4 regions of the Paenibacillus sp. cl6col genome follow, and region 2 is predicted to be linked to each of the others. Evidence: predicted binding sites of a transcription regulator. Region 2 holds the regulator's gene; each other region holds the start of a gene.

Region 1 (3,930 bases), 150 kb from region 2:
AACAGGGAACATACGCGGCCTAGCGCTTCCGCCATCGCAAATACATCGGATCCAGCCTTGCCGACGTTTAAGAAAATTTCTGCAGGAATGTCATTCAAATCATTAATCGTAATGTACGCCATCCCGAACGGCGTATTAATCTTATACGTTGCCCCGCGCAATACTTGTGGACGGCGCTTGTACACATTATTTGAGCTTGCTGATTCAGACTCTCCCCCCTTGGTTGCAGTTACCTCAGCAGAAGGAGAAGCATTGCCATGTGTAGATTCCTGAGTAGATTCCTGACCGTCATTACTTTCCTGCGCTCGTACTCCATCCTTCTGTTCATGATCTGAAGAGACACTCAAAGACGATGCACCAGACGAGCCAGTATCCTGACGATGAAGCTGCTGCTCATTTCCATTCCCATTGTTCTTCGTCTTCTGTTGACCCTCAGAGACAAATGAAGACTCGCAATGCAGAACCCCTCCCTGTGTTGATTGCTGCTTCTCCTGATTGTCCGCACGGAAATCATCCTGTTCAGGCTGCTTTTGCTGCGAGTTCGAATGGGAATCAGCTTGCCCCGATCCTGAATGGTTGCTCTCTTCCTGCTTCAACTCTTTCTCCGTCGACAGCACTTGCACGTCTCGACTTCCATCTCGGTAAATGGTTACACCTTTACATCCGAGGTCGAACGCCAGTTCATACAATTCCTTCGTCTGCTCGACAGTAAAGTCATTCGGACAGTTCGCCGTTTTGGAAATCGAGCTGTCCACCCAGCGCTGAATCGCTGCTTGCGCACGAATATGATCCTCTGCTGACAGATCCATCGCTGTTACAAAGTAATCTGGCAGCTGGTCGTTCGGATGCGCATCCTTCCATTGCTGCGCAATCGGCACGAACTGCTCGTCATAGCCGAGACGGCTCTGGCGGTAATATTTGAAGGCGAAGTACGGCTCGATCCCGGTGGAAGTGCCAACCATGGTACCCGTGCTGCCCGTCGGCGCTTGTGTAATGACCGTTACATTACGCATCCCCTTCGCTTGAATTGCTTCTTCGACCTCAGGATATACACCGCACATTTGCTTCATGAAGCCGCTTGACAAGTAAGGCTCTGCTTGAAAGGCAGGGAAAGCCCCTTTCTCCGCAGCAATATCCGCAGAAGCCAAGTAGGCCTCGCGAGCAATAAAGCCGAACAGTCGGTCAAGGAATTCGAGCGAGTAAGGACTTCCATATCGGATTCCAAGCTTGATCATCAATTCTGCCAATCCCATCGAGCCAAGCCCGACACGCCGCTCCTTCTGTTGATTGTTTTTATTCTCCTCAAAATGATACGGAGTCTTATCTATGACGTTATCGAGGAAGCGCACCGCATAACGCGTTACCTTCGATAGCTCCTCCCAAGCAACATCCCGCTTCTCAGCATCATAAAACTTGGACAGGTTGAGCGCAGATAAATTGCAGACACCCCACGCCGGCAGTCCCTGTTCTCCACAAGGATTCGTACAGATAATCGGGTTGAAATACCAGCTGTTCGACATCTGATTATAATGCTCCATGAAGACAACACCCGGTTCCGCCGACTTCCACGCCGACTCTATAATCGTATGCCAAATGTCGCGGGCCTTAACTGTCTGATAAGGAATGACGGGCTTGCCTGCCTTCTTCCACTTTTCCAAATCTCCATCCCACTGCTCATCATAGTCCGGATCACTCGTATCTGGGAATACAAGCTCCCAGTCCAAGTCCTCCTTCACGGCTTTCATAAATCCATTGCTAACACAGACAGATAAGTTCGCATTCGTCACTTGACCTGCAGTCTGCTTCACCGTAATAAAATCCAAAATGTCCGGATGCCAATCATACATCATTAACATTAAGGCACCACGCCGGCTGCCGCCCTGCTCGATAAGTCCTGTCGTATAGCTGAATAAGCCTCCCCATGAAACCGCTCCACTGGATGAGCCATTAACACCACGCACAATAGCCCGTCTTGGACGAAGCGAGGATAGATTGATGCCAACGCCGCCACCCCGAGCCATAATCTCTGTCATTTCCGAGAGCGTCTGCATAATCCCGCCTCGACTATCCTTCGGAGACGGAATGACATAGCAATTGAACAAGGTTAGCTCCTCACTTGCTCCTGCTCCTGCTGCGATTCGTCCACCCGGGACAAGCTTCCAATCATCGAGAATATATCTGAATTTGTCCGTCCATTCTGCTTGCTTCTCCGTAGTCTCAACGGAGGCAATTGCAGATGCCAATCGATCCCACATTTCCTCCGGTGTTTTCTCCACGGTCAGGGTAACATGCTCAATAGATGTCTGGATGGTCGCCCCGCTTCGGAGTGCAACAGATAAGTTCCGGCCATTACGTGCAGTAACCTCTCCAACCTCCTTCGTCGGAAATTTCGGATCATCTTTCGTTAATACAAGTACAACGTCCCCCACTCGGGTATTATTCGTATCTGCATCCTTTTTTGCATATCGATCTAGAAATATCTTCTCACTTAATCCTTCCAAGCGTTTCTTCTGTGGCATATTCAAAGAGAACGACCTCCTGGCTTCTTCAATTCATCAAATCATTACCGACAACCACGTGCGTTAGACCTGCTTACATGGTATGTACTCAACACTATATCTAGTGTCCAAAAAGTATTTTACATCAACATATACAAAACTACTGTGATAAACCCCTCATTTCAAACTCTTTCCATCGTATCGTATGAACAGTTATGAAATAAGAAGATTACGTCCATACTACACGGTAATGAGGAATAACGAATCGATTAGGGAGGGAGACAACATGCGTACGTATCAGCGGTCGAACGAAGAGTCTCGTACACCGAGTAACGCTTCTACGACACTAGCTTACCCCGGAATCGAAGCATCTATGGGAGCTGTGGGTAATAATGGAGATAACCCCTCCTCATCCTCCCGTACTAGCACAGCTGCAATAGGTCGCATCCCCCTTACTATCGAGAACGGTTGGACGGACGAGCTTCTTGCTCGCATTGACAAAAACAGCCCTTGGGATGATTGGACCTTATTCCGGCTTGCATACGAAGCCCAGCAGGCAAAGCGAATTCATGCATTTGACGAGCTTCAATGCTTAACTCATATTACAAACGTCGATCCACTGCCGCATCAGTTGGAGACAGCCCGCAAAGTGCTGCATGATATGCGAGGCAGAGCAATATTAGCCGATGAGGTAGGTCTCGGGAAGACGATCGAAGCCGGTCTTGTTTTGAAGGAATACATGATTCGGGGACTTGTGAAGCGAGTGCTCATCTTAGTGCCCGCCTCTCTTGTGCTGCAATGGGTTCGTGAGTTGAACCATAAGTTCGGCATCCCCGCGATCGCCCAAAAGAAGGGATATCAATGGGCGAATGACATCGTAGTCGCTTCCATGGATACAGCTAAGCGCGATCCGCACAAGGAAATTCTCATGGAGCAGGAATACGATATGTTAATCGTTGACGAAGCCCATAAACTGAAAAATCGGAAAACAACGAACTATCAATTCATTCAGCATTTGCGCAAGAAATACTGTCTTCTGCTAACTGCTACACCCGTTCAGAACGATATGAACGAGTTGTATAACTTGATCAATCTGCTGAAGCCAGGTCAGCTGGGCGGTCAAGGGGAGTTCAGCACGAACTTCGTCGCAGACAAGCGGATGCCGAAGAATGAGGGCATGCTCCAGAGCGAGCTATCGAAGGTCATGGTGCGCAATCGCAGAGGTGAAGGCAATGTTCATTTTACGAAGCGTATCGTTAAGAATGTTCCACTCACCCTCTCGCCGGAAGAACAGGCGCTCTATGATGGAGTCACTCGATTTGTAAAGGAGCAATATCGAACAAGCAGCGGGGATATCGGCAGCATGTTCTCCCTCATTACGTTGCAGCGGGAAGTATGCTCCAGTCGGGATGCCGTCTTCTTAACACTTGTG
Region 2 (3,930 bases):
CTACATCGTTCTATTTACATTCCTATTAGGGAACATATCATGGCGTAAATGGCTGCTTAGCTTCTGCCCCTTCCTCATTATGGGCATCGGCTACGTGTGGACGGCTCTCGTCTTCCCGCGTTCTGCCGATCCCGCTTCAAGTGCCATTCTATGGCAGTGGGGGTCGTTCATCATTACAGAGGCCACGTTCCAGCAGGCGGTATCACTCGGACTCAGAGTGCTTATCTTCTCCGCCTTGTCGCTCATCTTCATCTTGACGACAGATCCTGTTCGCTTCATGCTGAGCCTGATGCAGCAGTGCAAGCTGTCGCCCAAGTGGGCATACGGTATTCTGGCAGGCTATCGCTTCCTACCCTTCTTCAAGGAAGAACTGCGCATCATACAGGATGCCCACCGCATGCGAGGCATAGAACGGGAGCGTGGCTGGAAGAGCAAGCTGCGGGCATGGAAGCGTCATGCAATTCCACTGCTTGCTTCAGCTATCCGCAAGTCGGAGCGTGTAGCTGCCGCCATGATATCGAAGGGATTCACAGGCCGACGTGGAAGAGCTTATTATGTGAAGCTTCGAGTTACATGGAAGGATTGGGCCTTACTCTTCCTTCTGCTAGGCGGAATCGCGTTATGCTACTACGTATCCTGGAAACTTGGGTTCGTACAATGGTATCAAGGACAATTGTGACACATTATGACACCCTTTTCGTACATCATGCATAACATATCTAAGCACATTGTATGTTCCGCTATTATGCGAAAAGGAGGTCTTTCTATGCCTAAAAAAATCACGCCTAAGAAGATCACGTCTAAGACGTTATCCCCCCATTACTCCAAAAGTGTAAAGTTCTTGAAAAAATTCGTAAAGATAAAGGCCAAAAACGGTAACATATATACAGGCACCATCGTGAAAGTAGATAAAAAGAGAGTGTACTTAAAGGTCAACTCCGTAAAGCATGCGGGAAAAGTACACACTTCATTTTTCCCTTTCATCTTGCCGTTGGTGCTCTTCGATCTCCTTGCTATCGTGCTGCTTGATACCCGTAGACGAATTATTTTTTAACGACCTATTCTCCCTCAAATGTTTGAGGGAGTTTTTATTTGCACGACAAACTCACGAACAATTCGAGATAACGCTCCAGCTCCTCAAAACGGGGAAAATGCCCGCTACGATGGAAAGTCGTCTGCAATGTAGATCTGCAGTTATTTATAACCCACACTACAATTGATTGATCGACAAAATACAAAGAACCCCTCAAGCAGATTACTGCTTAAGAGGTTCTCATTTGAATTATTTATCTGAGTGTTCGCCAAGGGCGTTCTTCGACAGAAGATGATTCAGTTCCTTCATAAACATGCTGATATCCTTGAACTGACGATAGACCGATGCGAACCGCACATAAGCAACTTCATCTACTGGATAGAGCTGCTCCATGACGAAATCACCGATGACACGGCTGTCTACCTCCGCATAGGCGGTATCGCGCAGCTGCTTCTCGACCTCCGAAGCAATCATCTCCAGCCGTTCCACAGATACGGGACGCTTCTCACAGGCACGAATAAGTCCGCGCAGCATCTTATCCCTACTGAACTCTTCCCTGCTTCCATCCTTCTTAATAACGATGAGCGGAGTCTCCTCCACCATCTCGAATGTAGTAAAGCGTCTGCTGCACAGCTCGCACTCCCGCCTGCGGCGAATAGACTTATTGTCGTTCGCTGGACGAGAATCAAGTACCTTTGTTCCTAAGTGGTCACAATAAGGACACTTCATTTTCGTTCCTCCGTTCTACTCTTGATGTTATCACAATTCACTTTTTAAAAAGTTACCAGTGGTTACCTGTAATGATCTTTGAAAGAATGCACACAATACAATTACCAACCGCAAGGAGGTGAATCAAATGAGCCAAAACAATCGTTCCAGCAACAACTTGGTCGTACCTCAAGCGACAGCAGCTCTTGAACAAATGAAGTTCGAGATCGCACAAGAGTTGGGCATTGCCATCCCATCTGACGGATACTATGGCAACATGGCAACTCGTGACACGGGTTCTATCGGGGGTTACATCACGAAGCGCCTTGTCCAAATCGCTGAACAATCTCTTGCAGGTCAATACAAATAATGACGGAAGAAGCGTCGGACATCATGCGCGATAACGGTATCGGCTTGTCCGATGCTTCTTCTTCATTCTACTTCATTTTCGGATAGATGTTTTTATACTTATCATAATAATGGATAACACGCTGTACGTACAACTTTGTTTCCCCATATGGAATTTGCTGCTTGGCTGTGTCATAGCTGCCGTCCCATACTTTGTTGCGAATCCATTTGTTCACATTGCCGGGACCCGCGTTGTAAGCAGCGATCGCCGCGATCCAATTCTCATTGAATTGCTTATGCAACGATTTCAGATACCATGTGCCAATAAGAATATTGGGGTCGGCCGTATTTTTCAACTCGTCTAAAGACCAACGATTATTCATCTTCAGCTGCTCCATCGCCCATGTAGCCGTTTCCGGCATCAGCTGCATGACTCCAATCGCTCCCTTGCGAGATTCGCGCCCCGCTTGGAAGTTCGTCTCCACTCGAATGATAGCAGCCACAAGCAGAGGATCTACATCATATTGAGCTGCATATTTGCGGATCTCGTCTTCATATGCAATCGGGTACATCCATCTCCCCAGCCATTGCGACTGAACGAACAGCAAGAACAGCATGCCCAAAAACAACAGCAATAGCACTCTCTTTTTGCGGAGCATTTTCATCATACGATTCATGGCAAGCCTTTCTCCGACCAGAAATGGTCGAGCTGCTTGATCGTATCTTCCAACGAACCGCTATTGTCGATAATAATGTCCGCCAGCTCTCGCTTTTTCTCCATACTCCACTGAGCATTCAGCCTCTGTTCAGCTTCGCGCTCGCTCCAACCGTCCCGTTCCATTAGACGCTGTAATTGAACACTTTTTGGAACATACACTACCAATATCGAATCGAACATCTCGCTTAGACCTGACTCATACAGGAGCGGAATATCAACGACAACAAGACGTTCTGGATAGTCCGTCTCATATTGATGCATTTGACGCTGGATTTCCTTCCGGATAGCCGGGTGGGTGATGCTTTCTAACGCTTTGCGACTTGTCTCATCTGCAAAGACAACCTCCCCTAATCGCTTCCGATTGAGCGTTCCGTCCACAAGCAGCATGTCCGATCCGAAATGCACCGCAATTTGTTCCAACACGGGACTGCCAGGGAGAACGACTTCCCTGGCAATCTTATCAGCATCAACCAGCAGAGCGCCTCGCTCCACTAGTAATCGGGAGACGGTGCTCTTGCCGGAAGCAATGCCTCCGGTTAACCCGATGTTCATGCCTTCACCTCATTCTATAATAATGCCGCTTACGTCAGCAGCTTAATAATCCCCATTATAATTAACATCAGTCCCGGCACAAATGACAGCTTCCCAATCCAGCGCGCGCCTGCGAATGCAATCCCAACATGAATGCCGAGTCGCAGAAATATGCCGCTGAATAAGGCAATAACAATCGCGGTCATGAGTGCAGGATAGCCTAACAGTGCGGCTCCTATACCCGCTCCAAATGCATCCAACGACAACGCTACCCCAAGCCACGCAGCCTCTATTGCACTAATGGTGCCTGAACGATCCATGTCCGCTGCGCTTGGAGTCTTCAATATTTGAATGACAACGCCCAGGCTCTTCAATTGAATGCGCACCACTTGCTTCGGCTCATCCCCCATCGGAATAGATGGAACTGAAGAGGATTGAACAACTGCTGATATATGCATCTGATCTGCTGCCGCATCTTCACTGCTTGCTATGTGATTCAACGGATCATCCTCATCGTGCGATGAGCGAAGCAGCTGCAGGATAGCCCAACAGCCAATCCCGACAAGAATAAGTGATCCGATCCATTGAGCTA
Region 3 (3,930 bases), on a different contig from region 2:
AAGAGACAAAAAGGAGTGATGTTCGGCATGGAGCAGACTCTGTTTTTCTGTAATTATGTTGAACCTCACTGTCACAATGGCTCGAAACCGCGCGGTTGCCCGGGAAATGAGAGTGTGAGCCCGGGAAATGAGTAAGTGTTGTCGGGGAAATTCCATTGAGTTAGGAAAAGAACCATATCAGGTCGGTTCTCCATCTAGTTATTGGCGATGATCGAATAGGATGGAATCGCAGTGCTTCTGTGAAAGATAAGGCAAGGAAAAAACTAAAAAATCATTGATCTGAATATTGATCCATATCTAATATATGAGGTGAAACAATCAATAGAAAGCCACATGGGAGGGAGCATGAATGGATCTGAGCTACTCGATTTATGGAACAGGAGAGCCGATTGTGCTGATTCACAGCGGAGGCGTCGATTCAAGGGCATGGGGGGAGCTAGTACCACTTCTCGCAAGAACTCACGAGGTCGTTACCTTTGATGCTCGTGGTACGGGACGATCGCCCGCACCGCAAGTACCGCTCAACCTTGTCGAAGATTTACGTCAACTGCTGGACGACCTGAAGCTGGAACAGGTGACCCTAGTTGGGCATTCTATAGGCGGAGAATTGGCTACTAACTTTACATTATCCTCTCCAGATAGAGTCGCTCGACTGATCGCTGTTGCTCCATCCTTGACAGGTTTCATCTTCTCAGAGACGTATCGGGGCTGGATTCAGCAATTGAATTCACTCGCTCCGGATGTGAGCAAGATGATACAGTTTTCATTGCAGGGGCCTATTTATCGTACGGTGATGGCTAGCGGTCAGCGTGATATCTTTATTGATATGCACACCCAATACTTTACGCGTGTCTTCACAGAGTGGCGCAGCTTTGAGGTGATATGGCCTCAGCCACCTGCGATCGAACAGTTGGAGGAAATCGCGGTTCCTACCTTGTTTATGTACGGGACAGTGGAGTGGGACGATATGCGCATGATCGCGGAGGAGTTCAAGCGGATACCACGAATTGCTTTCGTCGAAATAGAGGGTGCAGACCACATGCTCCCATTGACGCACCCTCAAGAAATGGCACCGCACATTCTATCTTTTTTGGAAGCAGCGGATAAATCGTAAGCTACAAATTCCGTGACATTTCACGAATCTGCGGCAGTTAGACACGATTCCGGTGTCTTGTACTGCCGCTATTTCTGTATTCGTATCGGGTCTAGCTAACAAATCATCATTAGATCGTGATCGTGCGATGTGGTTTGCTATAATGCGATGTTCCGCCACCACCGACTATCACTCTTCCGCCTCTCGGAAACACCAATCGCTTGTTTATCCCGCCTGACAGTATTACCTCAACTTGAGCCCGGTTTGCAGTTGCAATGTAAATGACATAACCACTTCTTGATATTTCCGTTCTCCAATTCCGATCAAACTCAGATCGCAGTACCCGGTTTGAATACACCTGATTTACCACATCAGATGATCTCGATGTTCGTAGTGCTTTAGATTTGCTCATCGGATGTTTCCCTCCGTCTATTCAAAATGAATTGACATGAATCACTTCTAGTAATCACTTCCAATTATCGTATGCTTGTTCATATCGGATGTTTGGATTGTGTATGTGGTAATCAAAAAATGTGCTGATTTGACTCCTATGTCTGGATTAATTAAAAAGAGTTGGGATTGGGGAGATCGCCATCCTGTCGCGGAGAAGGGGAATAATCGAATTTTTTTATCATGTATTTCTCTACAATTCCAAAATAAATGATCTCCAATATTCGTCTGAGGTGTGGTACGATAGTAATGTTTTGTGCCAATAGTCGACATGAAATTTGATAGAGAACGCGTCATAAAATGGACCTTGCCATTTCTCTTAAAATTGTATATGATTCTATAGCGAACTATATATAGTTATTTGAATGCGATACATACACTATATATTGTGACAGCAATTGGAATCGAGCGGCGCAACGCGCCAGATTCTAAGACATGCCTATTCAGAGATTGAGAGATTAAAGCGACAGCATACACGATAATGGTACGCAACGTGTCGATCGTTTTGATCCTTGTTTTTGAATGAGCATTTTTTGTTCGTTCCATTTGCAAACTAGTCGAACAACGGAGGGATCACGTGCTTATCGCTTACGATTCGAAGACGGGTAACGTGAAACGATTCGTCGATAAATTGGATTTGGAGTGTGTTCGTGTCACGCCTGACACCAAGCTTAATGAACCCTTTATCCTGATTACGTACACGACCGGGTTCGGACAAGTTCCACAGTCCACGCAAGAGTTTCTGGAAGAACACAGTCATTTGCTCCAAGGTGTCGCGGCCAGCGGCAACATGAACTGGGGCACTCGGTATGGGCTTGCAGCTGACCATATTTCCAGAGAATACTCCGTCCCCGTACTGATGAAGTTTGAACTCAGCGGGACAAAACGAGATGTAGACAACTTTATTCGGGAGGTCCATGACTTTGATACCAAAATGGATACAGCTTAACAATGAAATCATGGTTCAGAAGGACGGTAAATTTCAATTTGGCAAGGATCACGAGGCAGCAAAGAGCTATTTCGTCGATTATGTCAATCAAAATACAGTGTTTTTCCATAACCTTGAAGAGAAGATTCATTATTTGATCGAAAATGATTACTATGAGAAAGAGATTTTCGACCAATATGAATTTAAAGATATTAAGAAATTGTACGAGTTCCTGTACTCGAAGAAATTCCGCTTCCCATCCTTCATGAGCGCGTTCAAGTTCTACAATAACTACGCGATGAAGACGAATGATGATACGAAGTTCTTGGAACGTTATGAAGACAGACTGGCGGTTGTATCCTTGTTCTTAGCGAGCGGAGATATGAACAAAGCATTCGAATATGCAGATCTGTTGATTGCACAAGAGTATCAGCCAGCAACGCCAACCTTCCTGAATGCAGGGAAGAAGCGCAGAGGAGAGCTTGTCAGCTGCTTCCTGCTCGAAGTGAACGATTCCATGAACTCGATCGGATTTGCGATCAACTCCGCACTTCAGTTAAGTAAAATTGGCGGCGGTGTGAGCTTGAACTTGAGCAAGATTCGCGGTGCAGGCGAGCAGATCAAAGGGCTAGACGGTAAAGCAAGCGGCGTACTGCCAGTTATGAAATTGTTCGAGGATGCTTTCTCTTACGCGAACCAACTGGGACAGCGTGACGGAAGCGGCGTTGTATACTTGAACGTATTCCATGCTGACATCCATGAATTCCTGGATACGAAGAAAATCAACAGTGATGAGAAAATCCGCATTAAGACTTTGTCGCTCGGCGTCGTTGCTCCGAACAAGTTCTTCGAGCTTGTTGAGCAGGATAAAGACATGTACTTGTTCTATCCGCACACGGTATTCCAAGCATATGGCAAGCATTTGGATGATATGGATCTCTCCGAAATGTATGATGAGCTCGTAGACAATCCGAAAGTACGCAAAAAGAAAATTGTCGCTCGCGACCTAGTTTTGAAAATTGCACAGATTCAGATGGAATCTGGTTACCCATATATCATGTTCGTAGACAATACGAATGAATACCATGCCCTGAAAGAAATCGGTAAGGTTAAATTCTCCAACCTGTGCAGTGAGATCGCACAGCTTAGTGAAGTGTCCACGATTAACGATTACGGCATTGAGGATGAGATTAACCGCGATATTTCCTGTAACTTGGGTTCACTTAACATTGTTAATGTCATGAAGAATAAGCGGATGCGTGATACGGTTCATCGTTCTATGGACGCACTGACAGAAGTATCTGACCGCAGCAATATCAGCATCGTTCCATCCGTAGCGAAGGCGAACCGTGAGCTTCATTCGGTAGGCCTTGGTGCAATGAACTTGCACGGTTACTTGGCGAAGAACAAGATTGCATATGAGTCCATGGAAGCAAGAGACTTCGTGCGTGCGTTCTTC
Region 4 (3,930 bases), on a different contig from region 2:
CGCAGGTGCTTGATTCCACGACTCTTGCCGATCTGGTTAACTTTAAGGACGTGGGAAGCCAGGACAGCTACATGTTCTATATTTAGACGATGGATGGACAGCAAGCTATAGGTTGACGACCACTTATCTTGAGAGAGAAGTTTGATATTGTTATTTGGACATACGGAATTGCAGAAACGAGGGAATACAATGGAACGCATCTATTTTGACCATGCAGCGACAACTCCGCTTCATCCGGACGTACTTCAAGCCATGACCGACAGTATGCATCAAGTGTTCGGAAACGCTTCCAGCGTTCATGCGTTCGGACGTGAAGCGAAGCTCGCCTTGAATCAAGCCCGCGATCGTATTGCCGCCCAGCTGGGCTGCCAGCCGCAGGAGCTTGTCTTTACGAGCGGAGGAACGGAAGGGGATAATGCTGCCATCTTCGGTGCAGCATGGTCTGCCTGGCTGAAGCAATCGTCAGAAACTGCTGCTCAGCAAGGAAGCAGTGGCGATGCATCCGCACGCAAGCCGCATATCGTGACGACTCAATTGGAGCATCATGCAGTGCTGCATGCGTGCGAGCGCTTGGAGCAGTTGGGCTTCGAGGTTACTTATGTTGCGCCGGATCAGATGGGTCGAGTATCGGTTGAGGCAATTGAAGCTGCACTGCGCCCGCATACTTGTCTTATTAGTGTCATGTATGGCAACAACGAGGTGGGCACACTTCAGCCGATAGAAGAAATTGGCCGCTTGGCACGTGAGCATGGCATTCTGATGCATACGGATGCCGTTCAGGTGCTCGGCCATTTGAAGCTCGAACTGTGCGCTTTGCCGGTTGACTTCGCCAGTTTCTCTGCCCATAAGATTAATGGCCCCAAGGGAATAGGCGTTCTCTATGCTCGCGCAGGTGTTCACTGGGATCCTCTGCTGTATGGTGGAAGCCAAGAACGCAAGCGCAGAGCAGGGACGGAGAATGCAGCAGGGATTGCCGGAATGGCGAAGGCAATGGAGATAGCGAATGGCTCACTTCCAGCGAAGCTGGAGGAACTAGCGCAGGTGCGCAGCACGCTGTGGACAGAGTTGTCAGCAGTTCTCGGCGATCGAGTGGTCATGAATGGCCATCCTACTGAGCATTTGCCTCATATATTGAATGTCAGTTTCTTGGATGTGCCTACGGAGACAATGCTGATGAATTTGGACTTGGCGGGAATTATGGCTTCGAGCGGATCTGCCTGCACATCAGGCTCGCTTGAATTGTCGCATGTGCTAGAGGCTATGGATTTACCAGATGAGCGCAAGAGAACGGCTGTACGATTCAGCTTCGGTTTGGGCAATACTAGGGAAGAGGCTGCTTGCGCTGCGCAACAAATTGCAACCATCGTATCACGTGTTCGTACTAGACAGTAAGGGAATTGTCACAGCGTGAAAGGAGGGGCGTTTGAAGATAACGCGGCATGTTGGCCGGGGACGTACGTGAAATGAGAATCTCCCTGATTCTGATGAGGAACGTCCTGCATTTGGAAGTGAATGCCGTTAGCTGAAGAGGGGGCCCCAATATGAAGCTGTTGGAACTAATCGGCCTTCCCGTATACGGAATCGAGACGGGGAAGCGGTTGACCAAGGTAAAGGATATCCGCATTTCGAATGATTGGACTATCACACATATAGAGCTTGAAGGTCGTTCCCGCAAGGGATCACCACCTCCTTCTGTGAGCTGGGAAGAGGTAACGGCTTGTGGTGAGGATGCAATAATGATCGCGAATGATACAGCCATCCGGCATACGGAGGCTATCCATATAGAGAGGGCTTTCTTGACAGGGAATGGAGCGTTGAAGGATTTGCCTGTCATGACAAGTGAAGGATCGCAATTAGGATGGGTCGCCGATGTTTATTTTCAGCCAAATATGGGTAACCAAGTAACAGGTCTGGAAATTTCAGACGGTTTGCTGTCTGACTTGTTGGAAGGCAGACGGCGGATAGATGGGACAAGCCGCTTGAAATGGGGATCAGATGTTATCATCTTCGAAGATGGCGGATAACCTGAACGGTACGAACAAATTAGTCAATGGACGGAATGGTGAATACGATGTTGCGATGCCCGAATTGCAATTCCAAAGATATCGGGAAAATTGGTTCCCACCAATTTTATTGCTGGGGATGTTATATAGAGCTGACGGTGAACGGTGACAAGATGTCAGTTTACCAGGTCGAAGAGGATGGCACATTAAGCTCTCTGGATGACTTATTTTTTGGTGATGAATTTGCTGCACCTTCGTTCCCAGAGGCGCAGGCTTCATCGTAAGGGTCAGGCAGAAATATCCACCATATGGAACATAAGCGCTCGTAATCGCCTTGTAGAGGCGATTACGAGCGCTTTTTGCATGGTCGGCCGTTTGTCCGTGATGAATCTCATATTGTGAGAAAAAGAGTTCGTTCATAATGCATATTGTGCTCATTTTCAAATAACAACACTAGATATAGTTAACATAGACAAATTTCACTGAAAATGATGGTACATAAAGAGAAAGGAATGAGTTGATATGACGATGGTATCCATGAAACGGACGAACGCAGTATGGGATCGGAGCAAACGGACCAGCACAGAGCGGCTGACGGCATCGCTGCATGAGATTGTTGACGGTGGCAATCAGGATCTGATGCAGGAAAATGCGAATGTAGATGGAAGATCGCCAATGGGTATGATGGGGAAGATCGCTAGCGAAAGCGCACGCTGGTATGCGGTTCAACATCTGCTGTCTGCAGACGTAAGAGATGCAGTGGAGCAGAACCTGATGTATCCACATGATCTTGATTTCTATGCCTCCGGTACGACAACGTGCTGCCAGATTCCTCTGGGCAAGATGTTGAAGCAGGGGTTCAACACAGGTCATGGATATATGCGCGAGCCGCAGGATATTAAGAGCGCGCTTGCGCTGGCATCGATTATATTACAGGCGAACCAGAACCAGCAGCATGGCGGACAGGCGTATCCGATGTTCGATTATGATGTGGCCCCTTATGTGCGCAAGACATTCAATCGCCATATTCGCTATATGGAATCACTGCCGCTGCAAGCAGACTTCAATCTAGAGACAGAGGCGTGGAGACTAACGGAGCGTGACGTATATCAGGCTTGCGAGGCATTCATTCATAATGCGAACTCGATGCATTCTAGAGGCGGCGGGCAGGTACCGTTCATTTCATTGAACTATGGAACGGACACCTCTGTGGAGGGGAGAATGCTGATTAAACAGTTTCTTCTCGCAACGCAGGCTGGTCTTGGCAGAGGAGAAACACCTATCTTCCCGATTCAAATATTCAAAGTGAAGAAAGGCGTCAACTTCGATCCTGCTGATCCGAATTATGATCTGTACCAGCTTGCCTTGCAAACGACAGCGCAGCGGCTGTTCCCTAACTTTGCCTTTCTCGATGCTCCGTTCAATGCGCAGTATGATAACGGCACACCCGAGAGCGAGGCATGCTACATGGGCTGCAGAACGCGCGTCATGGGCAATGTGAACGGGGACGAAACGGCGATCGGCAGAGGGAACTTGTCATTTACCTCTTTGAATCTTGTTCGCCTTGCTATGATGTCGTCCAGTGTGGATGATTTCTTTGGCCGATTGGACTCCCTTCTGTCCTTGACAGTGAAGCAGTTGAGGGAGCGATTCGACTATCAATCGAAGAAGCAGGTGCGTGACTTTGCTTTTCTTATGAAGCAAGGGGTATGGCGCGGAAGTGAGGACTTGCAACCCGAGGATGAGCTGGGAGGTATCCTGAAGCAGGGGACACTTAGTGTTGGCTTTATCGGACTTGCTGAGGCGCTTGTAGCGCTTGTTGGTTCCCATCATGGCCAGTCTGAGGATGCACGCAAGCTAGGCATGCGCATCGTGTCTCATATGCGTATGCGAATGGATGAGGCGATTGAAGCGACAGGTCTTAATT

The links. Region 2 encodes NrdR, which represses ribonucleotide reductase genes. Its sites were predicted from a motif close to AACACNATATATNGTGTT; they were not measured.
Region 1: BLS15_RS15795 (adenosylcobalamin-dependent ribonucleoside-diphosphate reductase) is a predicted target of NrdR. The motif match lies at 2,610-2,627, and genes of this name have one in related genera.
Region 3: nrdI (class Ib ribonucleoside-diphosphate reductase assembly flavoprotein NrdI) is a predicted target of NrdR. The motif match lies at 1,919-1,936, and genes of this name have one in related genera.
Region 4: BLS15_RS11580 (anaerobic ribonucleoside triphosphate reductase) is a predicted target of NrdR. The motif match lies at 2,453-2,470, and genes of this name have one in related genera.

What each region holds. Positions count from the first base shown of each region.
Region 1 covers NZ_FNAZ01000005.1:312,195-316,124, reverse strand. The annotation lists gene BLS15_RS15795 (adenosylcobalamin-dependent ribonucleoside-diphosphate reductase) at 1-2,525, opposite strand, end outside; gene BLS15_RS15790 (DEAD/DEAH box helicase) at 2,785-3,930, shown strand, end outside.
Region 2 covers NZ_FNAZ01000005.1:159,914-163,843, reverse strand. The annotation lists gene BLS15_RS15085 (energy-coupling factor transporter transmembrane component T family protein) at 1-679, shown strand, start outside; gene BLS15_RS15080 (hypothetical protein) at 767-1,054, shown strand; gene nrdR (transcriptional regulator NrdR) at 1,283-1,762, opposite strand; gene BLS15_RS15070 (alpha/beta-type small acid-soluble spore protein) at 1,890-2,111, shown strand; gene BLS15_RS15065 (lytic transglycosylase domain-containing protein) at 2,179-2,766, opposite strand; gene coaE (dephospho-CoA kinase) at 2,763-3,359, opposite strand; gene BLS15_RS15055 (MntP/YtaF family protein) at 3,389-3,930, opposite strand, start outside.
Region 3 covers NZ_FNAZ01000009.1:159,249-163,178, forward strand. The annotation lists gene BLS15_RS21965 (alpha/beta fold hydrolase) at 350-1,114, shown strand; gene BLS15_RS21970 (hypothetical protein) at 1,224-1,505, opposite strand; gene nrdI (class Ib ribonucleoside-diphosphate reductase assembly flavoprotein NrdI) at 2,121-2,492, shown strand; gene nrdE (class 1b ribonucleoside-diphosphate reductase subunit alpha) at 2,461-3,930, shown strand, end outside.
Region 4 covers NZ_FNAZ01000003.1:789,827-793,756, reverse strand. The annotation lists gene BLS15_RS11600 (cysteine metabolism transcriptional regulator CymR) at 1-86, shown strand, start outside; gene BLS15_RS11595 (cysteine desulfurase family protein) at 190-1,392, shown strand; gene BLS15_RS11590 (PRC-barrel domain-containing protein) at 1,542-2,024, shown strand; gene BLS15_RS11585 (hypothetical protein) at 2,075-2,287, shown strand; gene BLS15_RS11580 (anaerobic ribonucleoside triphosphate reductase) at 2,526-3,930, shown strand, end outside.